Regions from separate parts of the Acetobacter vaccinii genome, predicted to be linked through region 2. Evidence: riboswitches for the same ligand, from Rfam matches in the RefSeq annotation. Region 2 holds a riboswitch; each other region holds the start of a gene.
What was found. Region 2 has a riboswitch for cobalamin ahead of FLP30_RS11385 (DUF1636 family protein). Riboswitches for the same ligand answer to the same signal wherever they lie in the genome.
Positions count from the first base shown of each region.

Region 1: linked by a shared signal. The riboswitch ahead of FLP30_RS02260 (TonB-dependent receptor plug domain-containing protein) and the one ahead of FLP30_RS11385 (DUF1636 family protein) in region 2 are both predicted to bind cobalamin.
Region 3: linked by a shared signal. The riboswitch ahead of FLP30_RS06750 (hypothetical protein) and the one ahead of FLP30_RS11385 (DUF1636 family protein) in region 2 are both predicted to bind cobalamin.

Region 1 is NZ_CP043506.1:507,671-510,944, forward strand. Features, by position in the region: gene FLP30_RS02260 (TonB-dependent receptor plug domain-containing protein) at 1-1,705, opposite strand, end outside; cobalamin riboswitch at 1,839-2,055, opposite strand; gene FLP30_RS02265 (DUF1269 domain-containing protein) at 2,279-2,803, shown strand; gene FLP30_RS02270 (TonB-dependent receptor) at 2,844-3,274, opposite strand, start outside.
Region 2 is NZ_CP043506.1:2,537,699-2,540,972, forward strand. Features, by position in the region: gene cobW (cobalamin biosynthesis protein CobW) at 1-858, opposite strand, end outside; gene FLP30_RS11385 (DUF1636 family protein) at 861-1,217, opposite strand; cobalamin riboswitch at 1,320-1,544, opposite strand; gene frmR (formaldehyde-responsive transcriptional repressor FrmR) at 1,796-2,071, shown strand; gene FLP30_RS11395 (S-(hydroxymethyl)glutathione dehydrogenase/class III alcohol dehydrogenase) at 2,119-3,228, shown strand.
Region 3 is NZ_CP043506.1:1,507,607-1,510,880, reverse strand. Features, by position in the region: gene qhpR (AraC-like transcriptional regulator QhpR) at 1-934, shown strand, start outside; gene FLP30_RS06750 (hypothetical protein) at 966-1,379, opposite strand; cobalamin riboswitch at 1,419-1,635, opposite strand; gene cysG (siroheme synthase CysG) at 1,765-3,171, shown strand; gene FLP30_RS06740 (esterase/lipase family protein) at 3,177-3,274, shown strand, end outside.

The sequences.
Region 1 (3,274 bases), 780 kb from region 2:
AAGAATACGTCGTGTAATACTGCCCATTGGACGAAAACGAATAATTGCTGGTGGACTGGATAAGGTTGCGCACATGGCTTTCATACCATGTGGCACCAAAGTGCAGGCGGTCTTTCAGCAAAGCCTGCTCTACCCCGACATCATAACCGATCAGGCGTTCGGCCCGCAGTTTCTGATTGCCCATGATGGCATAGCTGGGACCGATCTGATTGCCGAACAACTGGTAGAGCGAAGGCCCATGAAAACCAGAGCCGCCGCTGGCCTTGATAACCGTGCCTGTGCCGGGGATATGAATGGCCGGGGCCACGCGCCATGTCACATAATTGCCGTAGCGGGAATTGGTGTCATAGCGGATATTGGCAGCACCATAGAGAATATGGTTCCAGTTACCCTGGTACTGCCCATACCCCGCCGTGGTATCCATGCCTGCTGTCGTGTAAAAAGGCGTTGCCGTGCCAGAGGTGTTGCCCTGATTGGAGCTGAACCAGTCATGAAAATGCTCGGCACCAACAAGGAGTGTGCCATATTCACGCAGCTTGACGGTGCCATGCCAGTCCACCTTGATGCGGCTGGAGCGGTAATAGGTGGGGTCATACAGTAGGGAACTGCCATCAAGCGTCGTGCCAGTTTCCGTCCAGCTCCGCCGCGTGGTCATGTAGCCCAGACCGATAATCTGATCGAACTTGCCCGCAAAGGATGACAGATGCGCCGTGCCGCGAACAATGGCCTCATTCTGGGTCGTATGCTCGCGCTCGCTCCCGACGAGACCATAGGCTTCGTCCATCAGGTTATAGGCGCTATAGCTGTGATAGTTGCCCTGGATCAGGCGGGCTGTCAGCCCCAGGTCCAGCGTGTTGGTCACATCGTAACCAAGGCGGATATTGGCGGTGCGGTTGTCGTTACGGTTGCCCCGATGCCGCTGCTCGCTCGTAGCCCCGAAATACTTGTCGATATAGCCGGGAATAGCGTGGAAACCGTCCTGCCGGTAATGCGATAGCGTCACATTGTAATGAAAGCGGCCACTGCTGCCCCGCGCACCCAGGGTCTGGTTAAAGGTGCCGTAAGCGCCGCCTTCAATCCGCACAAAGGGTGTAAAGCGGCCCTGCCCCTGTGCCGTGGTCATATCGATTACCCCGGCCATGGCATCGGCCCCATACAGCCCGCTTTGCGGTCCGCGCAGAATTTCCACACGGCCCATGCCGTCAGTCACAAACTGTGCGGGGTCAAACTGGCCGCCTGTTGTGCTGCCGTCGTTAATATCCATGCCGTCCAGCCGGACCTTGACCTCGTTGGCATTATTACCCCGCATGAAAATGGAGGTCGTGCCCCCAAAACCCCCGGTGCTGACCACCGTAAGACCCGGCTGACGGGCCAGAACGTCACTCAACGTACGGCGTTGCTGGGTCAGGATCTGCTGCTCGGTGATAATGCTTGTGGCCGTCCCGATTTCGGTCGCAAGCGTGGGCCTGCGCGCAGCACTGACTGTCACGTTCTCGGGAAAGACATCGGTATGGAGGGAGACGACCGTGTGCAGGGCTGCCCCCTGTGCCGCCGCAACACCCTGCCCCTGAGCCGTGGACGTGGACGTGGACGTGGACGTGGACGTGGACGTGGACGTGGACGTGGACGTGGACGTGGCAGCGTGGGCGGCATGCCCGGCAAACACAAGACCGGACGCAGCAAGCAGGAAATATCGAAGGGTCATGGCAATGGCAGTCGTACGCTAGAGCGTTGCCACGAGACTACGGCTGACTGAACCATACATACGCAGGACACCCGCATGTATGGTGTGACCACCAGTCCAGCCCGCCGACACACCCCGACCAGCGTTATCCCGTCTGCAACTCCGCATGATGGCAGGTCTCCTGGCTTGCGGTTGGAAAACCCTGCAACCCTTCCCGGAATGTGCCTTCCAGTGGGCTGGCCATAACAGCCAGATCGCGCAGGAACACCGCCTACAGTTGCGGGGACAGCCCGGGAATGAGATGGCAAGCCATCTGGCACCCGGTTCCCTTTTCATCCCCTGCGGGGGAAACCATCATGCCTCGTGCTTTATAGGCTCCCCCCCCTGTGTCAATAAGCAACATGTTGCACAATTGACATCACGCTCCCACTGCGGATGGCAGGCAACACTGGTCCGTGCCCCGCCCATGCCACCTGCAAAGGGCTGCAATGGCACCCCCCATCTGGACTTGGGGATGATCCTGCCCATATCGTAACGCAAACAGGATGCCATGCCCGGCCAGAGTGGCCACGGCAGCGTACTGGAGGAGACAGCATGTCTGATCTGATCGTTCTGGGCTTTGACCATGTGGATGACGCGGCAAAGGTCCTTGCCGAATGCCGCAAGCTGGAAACCGAATATCTGCTCGATCTGGAAGACGCCGTTGTGGTCACGCGTGACGGCACAGGCAAGGCACGGCTGCACCAGAGCGTGAATCTGGAACGGGCTGGTGCCTCCTGGGGGCTGCTGTCAGGCGGGTTCTGGGGCACGCTTGTGGGCCTGCTGTGCCTGAACCCGCTGGCGGGCTTTGTCATCGGCAGTGCAGTCGGGGCCGGAGCCGGGGCGCTGGCGGGGTCTTTCTCCGACTACGGGATCAACGACGACTTTATCCGCTCGCTCAGCGACACCATTCCGCCCAACACCTCGGCACTGTTCGTACTGGTGCGCAAGTCCCAGCCGGACAAGGTGCTGGCCGATCTGGCACAGTTCAAGGGCCATGCCCGTATTGTGCAGACCTCACTCTCCCCCGAAGGGGAAGCCCGCCTCAAAGCGGCGCTGGTCGAAGCCCCTCAGGGCTAACGTTAAAAAGGCCGGGCGGCACAACCGCCCGGCCTTTACTTTAGAACCCCTGTGCAATCCCACACAGGATTGTACGGCGCAGGCCATACTGGGGAGCACCCACCCCGATGCCAGACCCATCACGCAGCAGATAGGTGTGGTCAGCAAGGTTGATCACATCCAGCCGCAGTTGCGTATCACCATGCCACAGACCGCCAAATGTATTGTGGATGGTCTGCACAGCCGAGAAATTGACCGTAGCATAAGGTGACAGGCTGGCCCCGTTGGGGGTTGCCCCATCAGCCCTCAGGCCGCTGCCATACAGCATGGTGGCCGACAGCCGCAGCGGAAAGCGGGTTTTATCAAACGCGCTGTAGGTAACCCCGGCAGAAGCAGTCCAGCGCTGGTCGTGATCCAGCGGGATCCAGCGGTTGTGGATATAGGCCAGGTCTTCGTCCGAAAAGTTGAACTGGGCACTGGTAATATCCTTGC
Region 2 (3,274 bases):
AAGAGTACGTACAGCCTGCACCAATGTATCCGGGTCGGTCACTTCTGGCAGATCGATGACAACACTTTCAAAGTCTTCATGCTCATGATCATCATGACCATCGTGATGCGATGGCCGCGCAGCAAGGTCGTCTTCCACCGCTGCTCCAAGCCCCAGAACAATCTGCGGATCAATCGCCCCGTCACGTACAGCCACGATAGGCAAGGGGCGGGGAGCAAGCTCTGCAATGACTGCACGCGCACGCTCCAGACATGCAGCATCCACCAGATCAGCCTTGGTCAGAAGCACGATATCCGCACAGGCAAGCTGGTCCTCAAAAACTTCAGCAAGAGGGGTATCATGATCCAGGCTGTCATCAGCCAGCCTCTGGGCATCTACTGCCGCAATGTCAGGTGCAAAACGCCCTGCGGCAACGGCTTCTGCATCAGCTAGAGTGATGACACCATCTACGGTAATGCGGGAGCGAATACCCGGCCAGTCAAATGCCTTGAGCAGAGGCTTGGGCAGAGCCAGACCTGACGTTTCAATCAGAATATGGTCAGGTTGCTGTGGCAGCGCCATCAACCGCTCGACTGTCGGAATAAAATCATCCGCGACCGTACAGCAGATACACCCGTTGGCGAGTTCGATAATGTTTTCAGCCGGACAATTTTCATCGGCACAGGATTTAAGAATGTCGCCATCCACTCCCAATGTACCAAATTCATTAACAAGCACGGCCAGACGGCGACCTTGTGGAGCGCTCATCAAATGGCGGATCAGGGTCGTCTTGCCTGCACCGAGAAAGCCCGTAACAACAGTGACGGGAATTTTTGTAAGGCTGGTTCCCGCCTGACGGGACAGAGTTGTTTCAATCATGTTCAACGCTCCTGCGGGGGAAGGCGAGCAAGGCTCTGCTTGCGGAAAATCAAAGGGCGCTCACGCCACGGCACAAGCCCATCTGACGTAGCCGCATAGGCCGCAGCCCCTGCGAGAATATCGTTGGCGTCATCCTGACTGAGCCGCCCGTACACATAGCTCCAACACGCAGGAGCGCTCAGGGCTACCACACACCCATTGCTACACGCGGACAAACACTCCACAGGAGCAATGGTAAGGCCTGGAGGCCGTGGGCTTTCTAGCAATGCAGTATAAAGGCGGGCACCAGCCACAGGCTGCCCATCCACGACGGGCTGACCTGCACGGCAGGTTGTACAGACAAAAAGCGTCGCGTTCATGGCTCAACCCTGTTCATAGTCAGGGTATGTACGGCCAAACTCCTGCTGCCGCCATCAGGCAATCACAGAGTATTTAGCCGGTTACAGCACACCCCGGCTGCCCGTTTCATCCGTTTGCTGGCAGGTCTCCCGGCTCCCGGATTCAGGGTTTCCCCAATGATCACCCGCCCTTCCCAACATGACGTCAGTGGCACCAGGTGATCTTTCCGGTAACGGTCGCGGGGGCGGCTGTGCCTGAGCCTGCCTTGCGAGCAGGCCTGTCACATTCCCTCTTAGCCTCTCCATAAAGTCTCTTCACAGAGCGGAACCAACACCTCTTGCTGTTGGGGCAAGGCTTTGCACATGTCAAGTTTTCGCCGTCACTTGCAAACATTGCAGCCTGAAATTTCGGAGAAAAATATAGGAACATCTATTTGATATTATTGTAAAATAAGACAAAAAGTGGGTTTTGGAACCCTCTGAAAAACACTCATTCACGAACACTAGCCCGTTACACATCCGATATAATGCACCCGGGAGCTTGATTAAAATTAATGAACGCATAAAATACTCCCTACCAGTATAATGAGGCGAGTCCAATGCCACACACACCAGCAGAAAAAAAACGGGCTCTTGCCAGAGTACGACGCATCCGTGGGCAGCTGGACGCTCTGGAAAGTGCGTTGGAGCAAGGTGTAGAGTGTGGTCCTGTTTTACAGCAGCTTGCTGCGGTAAGAGGGGCAGTCAACGGCCTGATGTCGAGTGTCTTGGAAAGTCATCTACGCGAAGAGTTTTCTTCGCCGCCTCATCCAGATGCACCGGAGCAAAGAAATATCGACGATATCATATCGTTGATGCGCTCCTATTTTCGTTGAAACAAAATCCAACAAAAAATCATGATTATACAAAGGGCTAACAAGCTATGAAATCACGTGCGGCCGTTGCTTTTGAAGCAAACAAACCTCTCGAAATTGTCGAAATCGATGTTGCGCCTCCTCGCGCTGGGGAAGTGCTTGTCAAAATTACACACACGGGTGTGTGCCATACGGACTCCTTCACTTTGTCAGGCGAAGATCCTGAAGGGCTTTTTCCTGCCATTCTTGGGCATGAAGGGGCCGGGATTGTTGTCGAGGTGGGAGAGGGCGTCACGAGCGTAAAGCCAGGTGACAGCGTCATTCCACTCTACACAGCAGAGTGTGGCGAGTGTCTTTTCTGCAAATCTGGAAAAACCAACCTTTGCGTTTCCGTTCGTGCAACGCAGGGCAAAGGTGTCATGCCAGATGGGACGAGCCGCTTTTCATACCAGGGCAAGCCTATCTTCCATTATATGGGATGCTCCACGTTCAGCGAATATACGGTCGTAGCTGAAGTCTCGCTGGCAAAAATAAATCCTCAAGCCAACCCTGGCCATGTTTGCCTGCTCGGATGCGGGGTTACGACAGGTATCGGAGCCGTTCACAATACTGCAAAAGTTCAACCAGGCGATACTGTCGCAGTATTCGGCCTTGGAGGAATTGGTTTGGCCGTTATTCAGGGCGCGCGCCAGGCAAAAGCAGGACGCATTTTTGCGATCGACACTAATCCTGAAAAATTTGAGCTTGCGAAAGTCTTTGGAGCAACTGATTTTCTGAACCCAAAAGATTATGACAAACCCATTCAACAGGTTTTGGTGGAAATGACTGGGTGGGGCATTGATCATACCTTTGAATGTATTGGCAACGTCAATGTCATGCGTGCCGCGCTGGAAAGTGCTCATCGTGGATGGGGGCAGTCTATTGTTATCGGCGTTGCTGGGGCAGGGCAGGAAATCTCAACCCGTCCATTTCAACTCGTGACCGGACGTGTCTGGAAAGGCTCTGCATTTGGAGGAGTGAAAGGCCGCAGCCAACTCCCCGCAATGGTAGAACAGGCGATGCAGGGAGATATACAACTCGAGCCTTTTGTGACACACACCATGCCGCTCGAAGATATCAATACCGCATTTGATCTTATGCATGAAGGTAAATCCATTAGATCTGTTATCCATTATTGATATTTTTATTAAATAGAATGTAATAAGTTAAAAAACTATCGAGAGG
Region 3 (3,274 bases), 1.0 Mb from region 2:
GCTGTGCACCCGCCAGTTTGCCATGCCCACCGACCGGCTGAGCCTGGATGGATACTGCCGCCTGTTCCACGAAGCCGCGCGGGAGACAGGGGACGGCAATCTGGGCCTGTGGTTTGGCCAGCAGTTCCAACCCCAGATGCTGGGGCTGATCGGCTTTGTGGCCCTGCTCTCCGCCACGGTGGAGGAGGCTGTCAGCAACCTGGCTACACACTTTGGCTACCATCAGGCCCTGACCCACACCCGCCTGGTGCGCGCAGGCCCCCTGATACGGCTGGAATACGCCATTCTGGACCCGGCCATTACAGAACGCCGCCATGATGCGGAACTGACGCTGGGCATGTTCACCAACCTGCTGCGCCATGCGCTGGGGCCAGACTGGACACCCCAAGCCGTCTGCTTTACCCACCCCCAGCCCGAACAGGCAAACGCCCACCGGGATGCGTTTCAGGCTGATGTCCACTTCGGGCAGAGTGTGAATGCTCTGGTCTTCCGCACTGCGGACTTGCACCGCCCCATGCCCGACGCCAACCCTGTCATGCTGGATATCATGCGGGCTTCCCTGATTGCGCTTGCCCGCGGGCATACCCCTGCCGTAGCGCAGCCCCAGACGCTGCGCGAACAGGCACATGCCCTCATCCTGCGTGACCTGCCCACAGGTGCAAATACCATCGCCACACTGGCGGCCCAGTTGGACATGCCCACCTGGACCCTGCAACGCAGGCTGGCCGAGCAGGGCCTGTCCTATTCCAGCCTGCTGGAAAGCGTGCGCTATGCCGAAGCCCAACGTCTGCTGCGCCTGCCAGAGCACGACATAAGCACCATTACGACCCAGCTGGGATATTCCGAAACCAGCGCCTTCAGCCGGGCTTTCAGGAAATGGAGCGGGCTTTCACCCCGCCACTGGCGGCAGAAGGCAGGCTTGGGCGATCGCTGACCTGCCTCCAAGCCGCACCAGGATTACAAGCTTAGCGTGCGCAATATAACGCCATGGCTGCCCGCTGCGCCCCAACAACCTGCTGAGCAGCCACGTAGGCCTGCACAATAGCCTGCCCTGCCGGAGATGCCGCAGCCCCCGGAAAGCGAACACGCAGGGCAAGAGCCAGAGCCTCGTCCAGCAAAGGGCGAAACACCGTTTCAAGCCGGGTGCCACGTGCGGCAAATTCGGCAGGCACTGCCCCGACAAGGCTGTGCAGTATCTGCGCCCCCGCCTGTTGCAGGCTGGCTTCCTCCTGCAAAGGGGGGCCGTCATGCACGCGCAGGGCGGTAGCCCGGTCTGGCGCAAGGGACAGCAGATGCCGCACCAATGGGTGCATCTCCGCCGCCCCGCCCCCAGTGGCAGGGTAGGAGCGCCCCTGAGGGGGCAAGGGGCTGAAAATCATGCAGGCTACTCTGCCCCCCGCTGGTCCCGGCGGGTGACATGGCTGAAAAAGACGATGGCAGGTCTCCTGACTTGCAGCCTCTCCCCTGCCTCCTGCCTTCCCGGCCCCACAGGGCCAGTGACTACCCGAAACACGGGTGCCGGAGCCAGACGGCTGCCTACAGTTGCGGGCACAGCCACCGACTTGCCCTGTGGCGCTGGGCTTACGGTGTTCCCTTTTCAGCCGCTTGCGCGGCACCATCGACCGTCAGGCCCGACACTACCGCCCCACACCCGCCAGTGCGAGCAAAAACCATGCGTTGCACGCCCGCATCCATGACACACCACCGGGGAAAAGCGCGTATTCTCTCTTGCATCCGAGGGCAAAGCCTGCTTGCTCATGCGGCATGCAGCCATCATCCGATCCGTCAGCCTGGTTTCCTGTTATGCTCCGCATGGCCGATGCGCCAGCCCTGGTCGTGGGCGGGGGGCAGGTTGCGGCCAACAAGGTGCGGCTTCTGCTGGGGGCCGGGGCACAGGTGCATGTTGTCTCCGCCACACTCTGCGCAGAACTGCGCCAACTGGCGGACGAAGGTGCCATAACGCACAAAGCCACCCATGCCCGGCCAGAAGATGCCGCAACCCTGCTGGCCCCCCGTTACCGTCTGGCCTATCTGGCAACAGACGACCGGGGGCTGAACAGCGCACTGGCCACGCTGTGCCAGGACCATGGTATTCCTGTCTGCGCGGTGGATGACCCTGAAATTTCCAGCTTCATCACCCCCGCCATTGTCAGCCGGGGGGCGGTGCAGATTGCGGTGTCCACCGGGGGGGCTGCCCCCGTTCTGGCCCGCCGCCTGCGCGCACGTATAGAGGAAATCATGCCCGCGGGGCTTGGCCGTCTGGCCGCCTTCATGCAGGCCCAGCGCCACTGGCTGCGTGAGAAACTGCCCGACCCTGCCGAGCGCCGCCAGCTCTGGGAACGGTTCCTGGACGGTATGGGCGGGCATCTGGCCCGCCAAGGGCAGACCCAGCAGGCCCGGCAGGAGCTGGACAGCCTGCTGGCCAACCACACCCAGCGGGGCGAGGTCTGGCTTGTCGGGGCCGGACCGGGTGACCCGGACCTGCTGACCCTTGCCGCCCTGCGCCTGATGCAGGACGCTGATGCCGTGCTGTATGACAATCTGGTAGCCCCCGGCATTCTGGATTATGTCCGCCGTGATGCAGAGCGGATATTTGTGGGCAAAAGCCGCAACAAACACACCCTGCCGCAGGAAGGCATTAACGCCGAGCTGGTGCGCCGTGCTCAGGCGGGCCAACGCGTGCTCCGCCTGAAAGGGGGGGACCCCTTTATTTTTGGGCGCGGCGGGGAGGAAATGGAAACACTGGCCGCCTCTGGCGTGCCATTCCGCATTGTGCCGGGCATTTCCGCTGCCAATGGCTGTGCCTCCTACGCGGGGATTCCGCTCACACACCGCGACTGTGCACAATCCTGCCTGTTCATGACCGGCCATGCCAAAGCCGATGGCAGCATCACACTGGACTGGGACGCCGTAGCCCGGCACAATCAGACCGTTGTCATTTACATGGGGCTGTCCACCCTGCCCCATATCTGCGCCAGGCTGACCGCCCACGGTCTGCCACCCGACTGGCCCGCCGCTTTGGTGGAACGCGGCACAACCCCCGACCAGCGGGTGATCACCGGCACGCTGGAAACACTGCCTGATCTGGCTGTACAGCAAAAGGCATCAAGCCCGGCGCTGCTGATTATTGGCCAGGTCATCAACCACCGCGTAAGCCCAGTGACGGTCTGACCCCCATGCCCCATACGCCCCTGCCCCCACGCCCCACCACATCCCCCCCCTATGGTGCTGCCGTGCGGCGCGGCGGAGCGCTGGCCAGCCTGTTGACCTGTAT